Acaryochloris sp. CCMEE 5410: one gene and its partner. The protein of the gene in region 1 binds, or shares a complex with, the protein of each later gene. Links are inferred from orthologs where the notes say so. Each region holds a gene or a part of one and is shown on either strand. Other genes may lie near its edges. The genes, in order: secY and secA.

Region 1 (3,711 bases):
GGTGATCCGCCCTTTGGTCAAATCGTAGGGAGTCAGCTCGACCTTGACACGATCACCGGGCAAAATTTTAATATAGTTCCGCCGAATCTTGCCAGAGATATGGGCTAGAACATTAAACCCGTTATCTAGGTCCACGCGAAACATGGCATTCGGCAACGATTCTGTGACCGTACCTTCCATTTCAATCGCATCTTGCTTAGCCAAAAAGTTGATCCTCCTAGGGATGAGTTTGAACCGATTTACCGAATGATGGGTTATCCAGCTTCTACACAGAGAGTATAAAGAATTATGTGAGATCTGCCAAAGCCGCTTTGATGCGATCGGTCACTGCTTCCACTGTCGTATCGCCATCGATATCCGCTAAGCAGTTGCGCTCACGATAGAAATCTAAAATAGGTGCAGTCTCTGTATGGTAGACCTGGAGACGATCTTGGATAACGGCTTCTGTATCATCTTTTCGCCCTCGGCTTAGCATTCGGGTCACCAACGTCTGTTCAGGGACTTGGAGATTGATGACGCGATCGCAACTTTGGTTCATCTCCTGTAGAAGCTTATCCAACGTTTGGGCTTGAGGAATGGTCCGGGGAAATCCATCCAACAACCATCCACCAGCAGTATCCGACTGGGCCAATCGCTCTTGGACCATATCAATCACCACTTGATCTGGGACCAATTGCCCTTGATCCAAATAGGATTGAACTTTCAAGCCTAGAGGAGTTTTACCCGAAATAGCTGCTCGGAATAAATCCCCCGTCGAAATATGAGGAATATTAAAGGCTGTTGCGAGGGTAACGGCTTGCGTACCTTTGCCTGCCCCAGGTGGCCCAAACAGAATTAAACGCGCCACTACTGTTTCACCATCCCTTCATACCGTTGGGAAATCACATAGGTCTGAATTTGCTTAGCCGTATCAATGGCAACACCCACCAAAATCAGAAGGGATGTTGCACCAAAACCAGAAAAGATACCGCCACCAACCACTCTCTCGGCAGCCACCGGAACCAACACAACAGCTCCCAAGAAGAAAGCACCCAACAGCGTTAATCGGTTCAGAACCTTTTCTACATATTCTGTCGTTGCCCGCCCAGGGCGAATCCCAGGGATACTGGCCCCCATCTTCTTCAAGTTCTGGGACATATCAATGGGGTTAACCACCAAAGATGCGTAGAAGTAGCTGAAGAAAACAATCATCGACAGATAGAAAATCACATAGACCCAAGGTAGAGAACTATTGGGGCTTAGATATCCAGCAAACTCAATGATAGTTGCATTGTTCGTTAGTCCTGCCAAGGTGCCGGGCAAAATCAGCATGGCCGAGGCAAAAATAATGGGCATCACCCCACCCGAGTTTAAGCGGAGAGGCAGATAACTCTTTTGTTCTTGATAGGTTCTACGACCGACCTGGCGGCGAGCATAGACAATGGGAATTCTGCGGGTGCCTTCTTGAACGAATACAATGCCGACAATCATCAATATGAACACGGAAATCAAGATGATGACCTTAGAGACCTCGCCTTGTTCAGCAATCTGCAGAGCATTCCCTAAGGTGCTAGGTAGACCCGAAACAATGCTCAAAAAGATCAGTAAGGAGGCACCGTTTCCGACTCCTCTTTCCGTAATCAGTTCACCCACCCACATCACAAACATGGAGCCAGCGGTTAAGGCTACCACCATCTGGACGATAAAGACAATGCCGGGATTGAACACCACACCCTCGGCACTATTAATTAAGATGGCAAATCCAGTACTTTGGATAATGGCCCATCCCAAAGCCACATAGCGAGTAATCTGGGAAATTTTGCGGCGACCTGCTTCCCCTTCATCTTTTTGTAGACGCTCTAGGGACGGCAACGCAGCGGTCAACAGCTGCAAAATGATCGAGGCATTAATAAAGGGAATAATCCCTAAAGCAAAAATCCCTAGGGCAGAAAAACCACCACCAGAGAAGAAGTCTAAAAAGCCAAAGACAGGGTTGCCAGCAAAGGTTGATGTAAAAGCAGCACGATTGATACCTGGAACCGGCAGACGAATACCCAACCGGACCAAAATCAACAACCCCAGGGTGATAAAGACCCGACCTCTAAGCCCAGCTGCCTGGGCCATTTGCATAAAGGTTTCTTGGGCGGATGGTGTTTTACCTCTGCTGACAACCATGTCAGGGATACCTCTCTAAAAGCCGATTAAAAATGAAAGATGTTAAGACTCAGTAGACTGAAAGCTACCACCGGCCCCTTCGATTTTGGCGATTGCAGACTGGGTTGCTGCTGCGGCCTGCACATTGAGTGCAACCGTTAGCTCACCATCTCCTAGTACTTTCAAAGGTCCATCATTGGATGTAATGATGCCTTCGGCCATCAGAGACTCAAGAGTGACATCGGATTTCGCTTTCAATTCATTAAGCTTACCTACATTAATCGTAGTGTATTGCTTCTGATTGATCAGCGTAAAATGCTTTAACTTTGGCACTCGCCGGTATAAAGGATTTTGTCCACCCTCAAATCCAGGACGAGTCGGGCGACCTGAACGAGATTTTTGACCGCGCATTCCAAAGCCACAGCTAGCGCCTTGACCAGCAGCGATTCCTCGGCCTAAACGGCGACGTCGATGTTGGGAACCGGTTTTGGGTTTAGGATCGTTTAGTCTCATTATCTTGTTAAGTCAGGGGCTAGAGGTTAATAAACTGGTTCGCTTAGGCTATCAGAGCACTAAGTAGCAGCATAGAGTTTTTCCACTTCAATGCCTCGTTCACCGGCCACCTCAGAAAAGGTGCGGAGGGAGGCTAGGGCATTGAGGGTAGCGCGGGCATTATTCAAAGGATTATCGGACCCCAACTGCTTCGCCAACACATTGCGAACACCAGCCAGTTCCAAAACGGTACGAACCGCACCACCGGCAATCACACCTGTACCAGGCGCTGCAGGTCGCATCATCACTTTGGCGGCTCCGCCTCGACCAATCATCGGATGGGGGATAGAGTTGGACCGAGTCAAAGGAACTTCAACCAGCTGCTTCTTCCCATCGGCAACGCCTTTACGAACGGCACCAATCACATCGCTGGCTTTACCGACACCGACGCCCACTTGGCCCCGCTCATTGCCAACCACAACAATGGCTCTAAAACTGAGTTTTTTACCACCTTTGACGACCTTCGAGACCCGTCGAATTTGGACGACCCGCTCTTGCCAGGTGGAGTCTTTTTCCTTGTTCCGGTTGTTTTTGCGACGATTTTCCTTTGCCATGGATAATATCCTACTTAAAATTCTAAGCCAGCTTCACGAGCAGCATCGGCCAACGCCTTGACTCGCCCGTGATACAAATTACCGCCGCGATCAAACACTACGGCCTTGATTCCCTTTTCAATGGCTCGCTCAGCCACCAGCTTGCCCACTGCAGTGGAGGCATCACAAGTTGCGCCAGAAGATGATTTGAGATCAGATTCAACGGTAGAGGCTGCAGCTAAGGTGTGCTGCTGGGAATCATCAATCACCTGAGCATAGATATGCTGGTTCGATCGGAATACTGCTAACCGAGGTCGCTCTGCAGTTCCCACAACTTTGCGGCGAACTCGCTGATGTCGGCTACGGGTTGCATCTCTGCGAGTAGTTTTCATTATTTCTTACCTGCCTTACCAACCTTGCGGCGGACATACTCATCGGCGTAGCGAATTCCCTTGCCTTTGTAGGGTTCGGGAGGACGGACTGCCCGGATTCG
Region 2 (13,162 bases), on another replicon or contig:
ACTGGGCAGGAGACAGTTGACGGCGTAAATGGGGTTGGTATAGTGGCAATATCATTGTCAATAAGGTGAGCTGGAGATACATCATTTTCAGCCCATCTTTTTTCTTGTCTACCTGATTATTAGCCAAAGAAGCAAGGTGTCCACAGGGCATGTCGCCCCTCCAGGAAAGCGAGACCAGTTGGGACCGTTTAACCTCGCGTTTTACTGGAAGCGACAGTATCGAGGCAAGGAGGGAAAAGATCCTTGGTTTATCATGACGAGTTTACCGACACTGGAGCAGGCTCTCTCGCTTTACGCTTGCCGATGGGGAATAGAGATGATGTTCAAAGACTGCAAGAGTGGGGATACAATCTCGAACGAACGAAAGTCAATGATGCTCGTTTCCTTGCTTTGGTACTGGTGATGGCGATGGCCTATTGTTTAGCAACAGTCGCTGGCTATGGATTGAAAAAATTGAAAGTCAACCACTATGTTGCTCGGCTCAATGAGCACTCTCGGCGGCGGCCTCGACACAGTGATTTTGGCACGGCGTTGTATGGACATTTATGGTGTTGTGGCATGGAAATTTGGACCTCATTCGCCACTGAATTAATGCAACTGATACCCCATAAACGACTCAATTATCAGAGGGGCATGAGGGCGCTATCACTGATTCAGACTATGTTGTAAAACCCTTGTCATCCCCAAAGTCAGAGCTTTACTCACTTGATGGATCACCTCATCGGCTAATTGTCGTGAATACCCTTCCCAGCCATCGGTTTGCCAATGGTGACAGGCAGTTTTGCCTTCGGTATTCTCAATTAATTCTTGAGCGAGTTCGTCGGTATGTTTGCCAATACGGCCACTGAGCACCAAGCCACTGTCTTTAGAGAGACTCAACGCTATCCAGCAATCACCGACGCTCAACTCTTTCGGGTCACAGGGCTTTTGCTTTTTTTGACAAAGGACCACAACTCATCTGCATTGATGACGTCAGTTGAAACGGCCTGAACGTCTTGGTTGTGAATCATTTGGGCTTTATGGCTCGCTGAACGAATCACACTCACACAAGTGTTGTAAGCCACACCTGTGATGCGGGATAGGCCTCTGAGGCTACTGCCTTCAGCATGAGATTGAAGGATGGTCTGGATGGTTTCAGAAGAAATCTGACGGCGATAATAAAGGGTATCAAAGGTCTCACTGAAGGTTTGGTGACAGTGGGGGCAACGGTAACGTTGGCTGCCTTTACTGGTTTTACCGTGTTTGTGGGTCTTTGGATGACCACATAGAGGACATTGCATCAGAAGATAGGAAAACTCAACTCCCTATAGGTTTAACAAACCCACACTTTTTTGATGCACGACCGTTTCATTGCGACTGTGAGAAAATAAACAAAGTTAGCTTTATATCCCTCAGTCTTCTTTCAAAACTAAGTTTGAAGACTGAGATTGCTGACAATTAGAAGGATAGAGTCTATGGTTTGTATTGGATTGAGCTATACGTCCTAGGAGAGAATCGGGTTGCGATCGATCGCAACTCGCACCGTAGATTTGCCTGAATCCACAGAACCGTTAGCGAGGACTATCCATATTGTGTTTGACTTGCCAGAATATCTGAAATTAGTGGCGGGTCTCGCATCAATCGTTAATCCTGTGGGTGTTATCCCTATCTTCCTCAGCTTGACAGAGGGGCAAGGCTCTAGCCAAAGGCGTCTTATTGCCTTTCAATCCTCTATTGCTTTAAGTATTGTTCTGTTAGTGGCTCTTGTCGCTGGAGAAGCCATTCTCAGCTTTTTTAGCATTAGCCTACCGTCCTTCCGAGTCGCAGGCGGCTTATTAATCCTGCTAACAGCATTATCCATGTTACGGGCAGAAACCATCGAATCACGCCAACTCACAGAAACAGGTACCGTCGATCCGAATGAACCACCGACATTACCGGATGCTCCTGTTGCCGTTGTCCCCATTGCCATTCCTCTACTCGGCGGCCCTGGTGCCATCAGCACCGTCATTGTTTATGCGCATACCCAGGAATCTATAGAACATACCATTCTCGTTGGTTTAGCAATTCTAAGTGTCTCTGTAATCGCCTTAGTGGGATTACTCATTGCCCCCCTGATGGATACTGTGATGGGTAAAACAGGTATGAATGTGATTAGTCGAGTCATGGGATTAATCATCACCGCTATTTCCATCGAATTTATTGCCGATGGTGTCAAAGAGCTCCTACCTGGATTAGGCTAACAAGAGTGAGTATCGATTCCTAAAGCTTTCAAGTGCACCTGCATCAAAGCATTTGCCATTACTAGCTGATCTGCAAAAATCAAAATTTTTTATCTGATTGTTAGAGTTTGCTAGTGATTAGGCAACACTAGGGGATGACGAGACCAAGACACTTTGGTTCAGCACCACCATTGTGTCAATTCTTGCAGCCCTCTAGGCTTACTTTATGATTCAAAGAGTAGGACGATCCAGCCAAGAACAACTTGTAAGAATCCAGACTTTGATAGAAGGATTACTGGATCATGATCAGCTTGAGTCTTTAGTAGATAGTGCCTTAACGTTTTTGAAATCCGAGTTGGACTACCCACTATTGTGGATTGCCCAGTACGACGCTAATCAATCTGAATTGATCGGTTTAAGTGGTGGTTTACCCCAGGCTGATTCCACCGCTTTTAGTCAGCGCTATCCAGTCTTACCAGGCGATTTATTTGATCAAGCCTTGCTGACCCGAAACCCCATCGAGGTTATGAATCTCCAAGAAGAAGGTCGAGTCGGCAAATGGCAAAAACTTGCTCAGCGGTTTGACATTCAAGGAGCTATTCTTTACCCCATTCAATATCGAAAAGAATGTGTTGGCCTTCTGCTATTAGGTTCTGTCCATTGGGGCAGAAATCCACGCACCGAAGAAAGCACTTTACTCTCCCTATTAACTCACTCCCTAGGGGCCGCCTTCAATCGATTGAGCCAGGAGGCAATTGAGCCTGTTTCGACACCTGCCCAACCCCTAGCACACCTCATTAATCAGATGAGTGTACTCACGGATTGGGATGAACGGGTCAATGTCATTTTGAAATCAACACAGCAGGCCATCGATCCCACCTTTACTGGTTTGTATTGGTTAGATTTAGAAGAAAATAATTGCACTTTAAAAGTAACTTATCAACCTGGCCAGGGCAGTCGCTTAGGTCGAGCACGCCCGATTAAAGCACAAGTCCAGATTGCTGAAATTGAACCTTTTTGTCAAGCCTTATCCGCAGGTCAGATGATATCGGTCAGCGAAAGCCAAGGTACTGTGAATGCCAAAGTTCCATTGCGCTTAATGCAACAAACTAAATCTCGGTCTTTTCTCTGCGCACCCATTATGGGGAATGGACATCTGATGGGATTTTTGTCAGTCGAGGGCAAAGAACCTCGAGTATGGCAAGAACAAGAAAAGAACTTTATCCAAGCTGCAGCCCAATTAATGGGTTTATCTGCCGTTGCCCCTGTCGGGGATAACCCCGTCCAAGTTTCCTCCCAAACCCAAACCTTGATGGGGCAATTCACTCAATTGATGGTGGAATCCAAAGATTGGCCTAGAACACTCAAAAAGGTTTCTGAGCACTTGTGTCGGCATTTGCAAACCCAACGGCTTTTACTACTTAGCCAGGATGAACAAACAGGTGGGTTTCGGATCGAATATCAGTACCATAGCCCCAAGCTGCGGCCTTTGTTAGAGTCCTTACATCCTCTGAGTGATGTGGATCGGCGGATGTTAGAGCGAAACATCGGCTCGATCACCATCTCAGATCTTGAAGAAGACTTACGATTCCTAGCATGGCGAGAGTCACTGATCAATCAGGGATTGCGCTCCCTTTTGCTCTGTCGCACAGTTGCCAATAGTTCGACACCCCAAACTATCCTTGTTTTAGGCAATCATCGAACCCGCACTTGGAAGCCCAAAGAGATTGAATTCTTACAGGAATTTGCCCAAACCCTTGGGACCTTTGAGCAAAAACAGCGAGATTACATCCTCCAGCAATCTCAGCTGAATCAATATGACCTTGCCCACAATGGTCTGCAAACCCTGTTGAAAATTGAAGATCCGACTCAACTTATCACTTCAGGCATCGAACTTATTACCCATATTTTTAATGGTCCTCTTGCTGCAGGCATACTGTGGATCCCTGGCCATAACCAAGGGAAGATTGTCGCTTGCCATGCAATATCACCCGAATTTGCCATTTCAGATGACGAACTGATTCAACTGGATCAAGATCCTCTATTCACACAACTATTGCACTCACTGGATCAACTCCCTCACCCATCTGAGTCCATCATCCAAATATCGGCCAAAAACATCGCTCCAGAAACTCGTATTTGGTTAAATGCTCCTGGGGTCGCTCAAGTTCTAGTCATGCCATTGCGATCGCCCGATTCTCCAACACCTCTGGGTGCCATCGTCCTTGGCACTTCCGATGATTTCTGTTACAAGACCTCAGAGCTTAAGCTGATACAAACCCTGGTTCAACAGTTAGGCAGTCGTTATCGGTACCTGCGAGAAACCAACTTACTCCAACGACAATGGATGAGTTTGGAGAGTTTAACTTGGTATAAAAACCGATTTTTAGAAACAAACTTAAGCCATCTTAAGGACTTGCAAAATCCTCAAGAATCATCACAAGACGAGTCCATAGAACTTAAATGTGACTCACGCCAAGAAGCAATCACTTCCCTGACAACTTTACTCAAGACGGAAGATTGGCAACTCAGCCTTGCCCAAGATTCTATTCCCCTAGCTAGTATCCTTCGACGCTGCTTGGAACAGATAGAACCCCTTGTTCAATCCAGACAATTATGGACCCAAATTCATAATCTTACGTCCAATACTACCCTTACAGGAACCAGCAATAAGTTAGAACTTGTTCTTTACGAATTATTGGTAGCTGCTTGCCACCGCTCTAACCCAGGGGATCGGATTGATATTTGGTGTCGTCTAATCAATGCCAAATGGGTTGAACTTTCCATCACCGATCAAGGACAACTCCACCCCCAGTTCATCCAAGACTTTCAATCTGTAAAGACTCGCGATTTATTATTGCCGAGTCTATTAGATAAAGGACCGGGCCGAAATTTAAACGCATGCCAATCGATCATCGAACTTTTGGGGGGGCGAATGGAAATTGCCCAGCTCGAAGACGGGAGAACCCTCAGCCGACTGACCTTACCTCAACAGATGAAAGGAGGCAGGTCTAACTAGGCTACCTCAGAGGGCTCAGGCTGTCGTTGCGGTCGGAATTGGAAGAGAGAATAAACAACATTACGACGAATTGCAGTCATCATATCCAAAAAGACTTCATACCCTTCACTTTTGTACTCAATCAGTGGATCTTGCTGACCATAGCCGCGAAGCCCAACAGCTTCACGCAATGCATCCATCTGCTGCAAATGCTCTCGCCAAAGCATGTCAATTTGCTGCAAGATAAAGAATCGTTCTGCTTGGCGCATCAAGGTCGGTTCCATCTCGTTTACCTCTGACTCTTTCTGGTCATAGGCAATGCGGACCTGCTCCCGCAAGAACATTTTCATCTCTGGCATGGACAGATCAGCAATGTGGCTGGCTTCTAGATCCTCCAGCAAATAAACAAACTCTTTGGTTTTGTCTACCAATTGCTCCAAATTCCACTCTTCCGGCGGTAGTTCTGGATTGACATAGGCTTCCACAATGTCATCCATCGTCTGTTCTGCATATTCAATAACCCGCTCTTTCAGGTCTTCACCTTCCAATACCCGTCGACGTTCAGCATAAATCGCTCGTCGCTGATTATTCATTACCTCGTCATATTCAAAAACTTGTTTCCGAATATCGTAGTAGTAAGTCTCAACCTTCTTTTGGGCATTTTCTAGGCTGCTCGTCAAAATCCGTGACTCAATGGGCATATCCTCTTCTACCCGGAAAGCGTTCATCAATCCTGCAACCCGATCACCACCAAAAATGCGCAGAAGATTGTCTTGCAAACTCAAAAAGAAGCGGGTTGAACCTGGGTCACCCTGACGTCCAGCCCGACCTCGCAACTGGTTATCAATGCGGCGAGAATCATGTCTTTCCGTACCAATCACATGGAGACCGCCTCGTTCTACAACCTTGTCATGCTCCTTGCTGGTAAACGCTTCATATTCTTCTAGAATCAGGTTGTAGACTTCCCTGAGCTTCTGGATGACAGGATCATCTGTAGGTGCTTTTTCAGAGGCGACCGCCATTAAGTCTTCAGCTTGTAATTCAGGTAAGCTCTGTTCACCATATTGTTTAACAGCCGCGTTTACGGCTTCTTTCAATAAAGATTCAGCGTCCTTAGAAATAGTGGTAGGGAAGATTTCGGGAGAAACCTTCCAGGTTTTTCTCTGTATTCCCTTTTGTTGACCGTCTCCACCAAACCCTTGGCTGTCAGCCTCAGGTAGCTTGACCTGCATCATTGACAACGGGTTATCATCTTCGGGTTGGACAATCCGGGGCATCAAATACTCTCGTACCTTGAGACGCGCCATATACTCAGCATTACCGCCCAAGATAATATCCGTCCCTCGACCCGCCATATTTGTGGCAATCGTTACACGGCCCTCTCGACCTGCCTGAGCCACGATCTCCGATTCCCGCTCCACATTCTCAGGCTTCGCATTCAGGAGATTATGTGGGATATTGCGTTCCAAAAGAAGCTTTGACAATACCTCGGATTTCTCAACACTCGTGGTTCCTACCAAGATGGGGCGCCCAACTTCGTACATATCAGCACATTCATTGGCAACGGCTAACCACTTTGCTTCTTCACTCTTGTAGACCACATCAGAGATATCTTGCCGTTGATTAGAGCGATTAGTCGGTACAATCGTGACTTCTAACTTATAGATTTTTTCAAATTCAGCTTCTTCTGTCTTTGCTGTACCCGTCATCCCTGCCAACTTGTCATAAAGCAAGAACAAATTTTGATAGGTAATCGTGGCTAGAGTCTGTGTCTCATTCTGGATTTCAACTTTTTCCTTGGCCTCAATTGCTTGATGGAGGCCATCACTCCATCGCCGCCCTGGCATCACTCGACCCGTAAACTCATCAACAATGACTATTTCGTCATTACGAACGATGTAATTAACGTCGTTAATGAATAGTTCTTTAGCTTTAATAGCATTGAACACATAGTGAGCCCAAGGATCCTCAGGATCGAATAGATCGCTAACCCCTAAGATTTTCTCTGCTTCAACAAAGCCTTCATCCGTCAAAATAACATTGCGAGCCTTTTCATCCACCTCGTAATGCTCTTCGGGTTGCAAAGCATTGGCAACTTTAGAGGCATCCAAATATTTTTCCGTTGGTCGCTCAACCTGACCCGAAATAATTAGAGGAGTTCGTGCTTCATCAATTAGAACAGAATCCACCTCATCAATGACGCAATAATTGAGGGGTCGCTGAACAACTTCCTCGATGGAAGTTGACATATTATCTCGTAGATAGTCGAAGCCAATCTCACTATTGGTCCCATAGGTGATGTCGCAAGCATAATTTTTCTTGCGCTCCGTCGGAGACATGGACTGTTGAATCAGCCCTACACTCAACCCCAAGAATCGATGGACCTGCCCCATCCATTCCGCATCTCGTCTGGCCAGATAATCGTTCACCGTAATAGCATGAACTCCCTTGCCAGTTAGCGCATTTAAATATGCTGGCAAGGTTGATACTAACGTTTTACCTTCTCCAGTTTTCATTTCTGCAATTTGACCATCATGCAGAATCATCCCGCCTAGAAGCTGAACGTCAAAGTGACGCATACCCAATACTCGCTTGGATGCTTCTCTCACAACGGCAAACGTTTCTGGCAAAAGATCATCTAAGGTCTCACCGTTTTTCAAGCGCTCTTTGAACTCATCAGTTTTTGCTCTTAATTCCTGATCTGAGAGAACCTCTACTTCTTCTTCAAGGAGATTGATTTCAACCACATCGGGTTGGTACTTTTTGAGCTTTCGCTTATTCGGGTCGCCCAATAATGTTTTAAGCATGGTTCTAGATAGTAGAGTTCAATCCAATCAGAAATAAATATTTTGTTTCACCCATTGGGTAAGGTGTTGATCACCATCAAGCAGGATACTTAAGCTCATTAATCTAACGATTGCCGTTTTAAATACCCTTATAGCTTTGATTCTTATTAAATAATGGCATGTTTGTTTACGCCGTATATAATCGATACACAAGTAACTAACTGCATTATTGACCAAATTCTAGACGGGCTAGCTCGACCAACTCTACAGTGACAACATCCAAATTTGATTCTCGAGCAATCGCTTCAATCTTTTGTCTTGCTTGGGATCTTGCGAAAAACGGAATATTTTTGAGTTTCGCTTCTGCAGTGGAAGTCCATTGGAGTAGATCAGTCAAGTCAGACTCGCGCATTGTCTGCAGCACCTCTTGGGAGAATTCCTTTATTTATTTTAAATCCTAAACAACTTTAGATGTTGGTCTAGCTTGTTTATCTGTTTAAGTTAGCAACGAAAATACTCATGAGAAAGCCCCTCCTATTTTAGGTAGGGGCTTTCTAGCCGATATTACTCAGCTAGTTATCAAAGTTACTAAAGGTAACTTAGTCAACTGATGTAGCGTCGATATCAGGCAGAGATAGTGCGTATTCTGTCTTCCGCTCAATACCCTTCTCGAAACCAGCAGCAGCAGCCCGGGCGCGGCCGGAGTGCCAAATATGGCCAACAAAGAAGAAGAAAGCAAGGCAGAAATGTGAAGTGGATAACCAAGAACGGGGAGAAACATAGTTCACCGAGTTGATCTCAGTTGCCACACCACCCACAGAGTTCAATGCACCCAAAGGAGCATGAGTCATGTACTCAGCCGCACGACGAGCTTGCCAAGGCTGAATATCATTTCTGAGCTTGTTGAGGTCCAAACCGTTGGGTCCACGAAGGGGCTCCAACCAAGGTCCACGGAAATCCCAGAAACGCATGGTCTCACCACCGAAGATGATCTCACCAGAAGGAGAACGCATCAGATACTTACCAAGACCTGTAGGACCTTGGGCAGAAGCGATGTTAGCCCCTAACCGTTGGTCACGAATCAAAAAGGTCATTGCCTGAGCCTGAGAAGCTTCAGCAGCAGTAGGACCGTAGAATTCACTGGGGTAAACAGTGTTGTTAAACCAAACATAACCCACAGCAATCATGCCACACATGTAAAGGGCACCCAAGCTGTAAGAGAGATAGGCTTCACCAGACCAGACATAGGCTCGGCGAACCCAACCCCAAGGCTTAACAAGAATGTGGAAAACGCCACCGAAGATGTAGTGAACACCTACGAGAAGGTGACCACCTACAACGTCTTCTAAATTGTTAACACTAACGATCCAGCCACCTTCTCCCCAGGGAGACCGGGTAATGTAACCCAGGAAAGTACCTAAGTTCCAAGTTGGGTTAGTAATCAGGCGAACATTTCCACCACCAGGCGCCCAGGGATCATAAAGACCGCCAAAGAACATTGCTTTTGCAGCAAAAGCAAGAGCACCAATTCCGAGGAAGATTAAGTGAATCCCCAGGATCTGCATCATCTTTTCTTTGTCTTCCCAGTCATATCCCCACCAATCAGAGTAATCCTCAAACTTAGCAGGGCCTCTGAATGTGTGGTAAAGACCACCAAAACCGAGGACAGCAGAAGCAATCAGGTGAATAGCACCAATCACAAAATAAGGATAAGTGCTAATAACTTCACCACCAGGTCCAACACCAAAACCTTCAGCGGCCAGGTGAGCAAGCAGGATGCTGCCTTGCTCGTACATAGGCTTTTCAGGAATGAAGTGAGAGACTTCAAACAAAGTCATTGCACCAGCCCAGAAGGTAATCATTCCAGCATGGGCAATGTGGGCACCAGTTAGCTGACCAGATAGATCAGTTAGTCGTGCATTTCCAGCCCACCAGCCATAGCCAGTGGTTGCGCGGTCATAACCAGCCGCAGATGGATTAAAGGGCGTTTCCACGTGGTAGAACCTCCTCAGGGAAGATGAAGTTTTCATGGATTTGGTCTTGGGGTGCCATCCAAGCACGCAGACCTTCATTCAAGAGAATGTTCTTGGTATAGAAGGTTTCGAACTCAGGGTCTTCAGCAGCCCGGATTTCCTGGCTAACGAAGTCATAAGCACGCATGTTGAGGGCGATACCCACTAGGCCAATGGCAGAAGCCCATAGACCGGTCACAGGCACGAACAACATGAAAAAGTGCAACCAACGCTTGTTGGAAAAGGCAATCCCGAAAATCTGAGACCAGAATCGGTTAGCAGTGACCATGGAGTAGGTCTCTTCTGCTTGGGTCGGAGTGAACGCAGCAAATGTATTGGCGTCTTGACCGTCTTCAAACAAGGTGTTCTCAACAGTGGCTCCGTGAATGGCGCACAACAGCGCACCACCCAAAATACCTGCAACACCCATCATGTGGAAGGGGTTGAGGGTTAGGTTGTGGAAACCTTGAGCAAATAACAAGAATCGGAAGATGCTTGTTACACCCCAGCTAGGCGCAAAGAACCAGCTGGATTGACCCAAAGGATACATCAAAAAGACGGAAACATACACGGCGATAGGACCGCTGAAGGCAACTGCGTTGTAAGGACGCACGCCCACTAGACGGGCAATCTCGAATTGACGCAGCATGAAGCCGATCAAGCCGAAGACACCATGTAATGTGGTGAAGTTCCACAGTCCACCCAGCTGACACCAGCGGGTGAAGTCACCTTGAGCTTCGGGTCCCCAAAGTAGAAGTAGGGAGTGGCCGAGGCTGTCGGCGGGGGTGGATACAGCAACGGTCAAGAAGTTAGCCCCTTCTAGATAGGAGCTAGCAAGACCGTGGGTGTACCAGGAAGTTACGAAAGTTGTGCCGGTAAACCATCCCCCGATGGATAGAAACGCACAGGGGAAAAGTAGGATACCTGACCAACCAATAAAGACGAACCGATCACGCTTAAGCCAGTCGTCGAGGACGTCAAACCATCCTCGCTCCTGGGCGCGTCCGACTGCTATGGTCATGGAAATAAACCCTCTTGATCTAACTTAAAAATTGCAAGGCCGCAAAATTTTCTTTCGAACCTTGTGAGGTTTCTCAGAAACCGGACTAAGGAATCGAGAGTTTGGGTTCTGGGAATTAATAGTGTAAATCGCCCTAGAACCTCAACCTACACCTCTTCATAACCAAATGTTATAGAGATCATTCACTAAATGTAACAGAGTTTCGTCAGAAATTGTAGCGGCTACAAAGGCACCTCCACTGAGGTTTAGCCAACTTAGAATGAATACTGAGTACAAAACTTTATCTACCTCAACCATCGATTTTTTAGGGGTTGGCTCCTAAAATGGCTTGTCCTCAGCTTGGCCTTAAGAGAAGTAAAGTTATGTGGGGCACTGAAACAAAACTTCATAAAACAAATCAACAATTTTATTGATCTCATCAAATTTATATTTAACGCTATATAAAAGGTCTAGATGTGACCGTAAGCTTTGGTTGCACCTTGGGAATCTAAAAATTAGGTTCTTAGGAGTCAACTATAGCCTCATCAATTGTTGAGCTGGGCAGCTTATACTCATATATCAGTGCTCATCATTAGTTTAGGAATCACAAGAACTTATCCGACCATGACCACACAAAAACTATTAGATAAGCAAACTTTGCGTTACGAAGTTCTTGGGACTCGCCGGTTTAGCAATTACATGATCGCAACGATGGTCTCCATTGGAGGGGTTGGTTTTTTCTTAGCTGGTCTTTCTAGCTATTTCAAAGTCGATCTCCTGCCAACTGGTAATGCTGTTGATCTAATTTTTATCCCTCAAGGCATCGCTCTTTCCTTCTACGGTACTTGTGGTTTACTGCTCGCAACCTACCTATGGCTAACCATAAGCTGGAACGTCGGAGCCGGTTTTAATGAATTCAGTCAAGATTCTGGTAAATTTCGACTCTTTCGTTGGGGCCGCCCAGGCAAGAACCGAAAAGTTGAGCAAACATACCCTTTAGAGAATATTCAATCCGTCCAGATCAAGATCCGTGAGGGACTCAATCCTCAACGGACCATCTATCTGAGAATCAAAGGGCGTAATGATATTCCTCTCACCCGAGCGGGGCAACCTATGGCTCTGGACAAAATTGAGAATCAAGCAGCTGAGATCGCTCGTTTCTTGGGCGTTCCCATGGAAGGTTTGTAAAACCCAAAAATGTAGTGTATAGACTCCTTATGCTTCACTCAACCAAATCTATCAGCTTCTTCAGATCATTTTGGGTGATGGTACTCGTGTTCTTATTAATGGCATGTAGTGCTCCTTCCAATTCCTCAGGTACATCAGATACAGGTGGCGCGTCACCATCTGGTTCTCCTGCATCTGAAAGCACTCAAGAAGGCAATTCAGAAACGACTGGGGTACCGGGTTCAGAATCAACATCTCCCTTAGCTCAACTACCACAACTACAAGGGGAAGCTACGGTAGTACTGCAAGTCAATGGGAAAACAATCACCCTGGCCATTAATGGTAAGGATGCTCCTATTACAGCAGGGAACTTTATCGATTTAGTTGATAAAAAAGTGTATGACGGTACTGCTTTTCATCGGGTAGTTCGGACTCCCTCTCCCTTTGTTGTTCAAGGGGGAGATCCACAAAGTAAGGATCCTAATTTCCCTGTACAACGGCTGGGGACGGGTAGCTATATTGATCCCGAGACGAAACAAGCCAGATACCTACCATTGGAAATTCTGCCAGAAGGGGCTGAGCAAGCCGTTTACAGTAAAACGTTGAAATCTGCAGGTGAAAACAAGCCTCCAAAATTACGACATACTCGGGGGGCGGTCGCCATGGCTCGCTCTCAATTACCTGATTCAGCGTCTGCCCAGTTCTATTTTGCTCTTGCCGATGTAGATTTCCTAGATGGAAACTATGCCGTCTTTGGTTATGTGACAGAAGGTATGGACGTTGTGGATCAGATCCAACAGGGTGATCGCATTGAATCTGCAAAAGTTACTGCAGGCATAGAGAATCTAAAGCGATAGGCGGGTATTTGTGGCTCTATGGCCATAGTGGACTCCCAAGTACGATTAGCAAACTTAGGTGATAGGCATATATTGCTAAGTTTGCTGATTGCTTTTTATGAACACTTGCATATGCCGATAGCAGGCCCAGAAAAACTGTAC

The links.
Region 2: the proteins of secY (region 1) and secA are in contact, whole or in part, in a crystal structure (PDB 3DIN), measured with the Thermotoga maritima proteins. The link is inferred for Acaryochloris sp. CCMEE 5410 from one-to-one orthologs. Residues at the interface, in WP_004081795.1 of Thermotoga maritima: Glu108, Gly109, Glu110, Glu111, Ala236, Glu237, Arg238, Arg239, Ile240, Thr241, Ile242, Gln243, Tyr244, Ala245, Arg246, Arg247, Val248, Thr249, Gly250, Arg251, Arg252, Val253, Tyr254, Gly256, Ala257, Ser258, Thr259, Tyr260, Leu261, Pro262; in WP_004082002.1 of Thermotoga maritima: Glu261, Ala262, Arg263, Lys300, Ala301, Arg302, Thr303, Ile304, Ile305, Leu323, Tyr324, Asp325, Pro326, Val329, Ser330, Tyr333, Ile336, Lys340, Phe345, Val349, Glu363, Phe364, Tyr374, Ser375, Gly376, Gly377, Glu393, Ile395, Thr482, Ser483.

Annotation. Positions count from the first base shown.
Region 1 is NZ_AFEJ02000001.1:1,766,345-1,770,055, forward strand. Bases 1-2,979 are described here. They hold secY (preprotein translocase subunit SecY), read right to left. Parts: upstream 2,155-2,979; coding sequence 847-2,154; downstream 1-846. Other genes in these bases: infA (translation initiation factor IF-1), read right to left, coding at 1-204; ON05_RS07740 (adenylate kinase), read right to left, coding at 287-847; rplO (50S ribosomal protein L15), read right to left, coding at 2,197-2,646; rpsE (30S ribosomal protein S5), read right to left, coding at 2,706-2,979. Also shown: more of rpsE, read right to left, coding at 2,980-3,239; rplR (50S ribosomal protein L18), read right to left, coding at 3,254-3,610; rplF (50S ribosomal protein L6), read right to left, coding at 3,610-3,711. UniProt on the Escherichia coli protein: The central subunit of the protein translocation channel SecYEG. Consists of two halves formed by TMs 1-5 and 6-10.
Region 2 is NZ_AFEJ02000002.1:959,344-972,505, reverse strand. The notes cover bases 5,017-8,387. They hold secA (preprotein translocase subunit SecA), read right to left. Parts: upstream 8,007-8,387; coding sequence 5,217-8,006; downstream 5,017-5,216. Other genes in these bases: ON05_RS25260 (PCP reductase family protein), read right to left, coding at 8,212-8,387; ON05_RS25270 (GAF domain-containing protein), read left to right, coding at 5,017-5,220. In the rest of the region: ON05_RS25290 (transposase), read right to left, coding at 1-151; ON05_RS25275 (MarC family protein), read left to right, coding at 1,500-2,222; more of ON05_RS25270, read left to right, coding at 2,428-5,016; more of ON05_RS25260, read right to left, coding at 8,388-8,397; psbC (photosystem II reaction center protein CP43), read right to left, coding at 8,585-10,015; psbD (photosystem II D2 protein (photosystem q(a) protein)), read right to left, coding at 9,963-11,018; ON05_RS25245 (photosystem I assembly protein Ycf4), read left to right, coding at 11,622-12,185; ON05_RS25240 (peptidylprolyl isomerase), read left to right, coding at 12,263-13,021; ON05_RS25235 (N-acetyltransferase), read left to right, coding at 13,133-13,162. UniProt on the Escherichia coli protein: Required for protein export, interacts with the SecYEG preprotein conducting channel.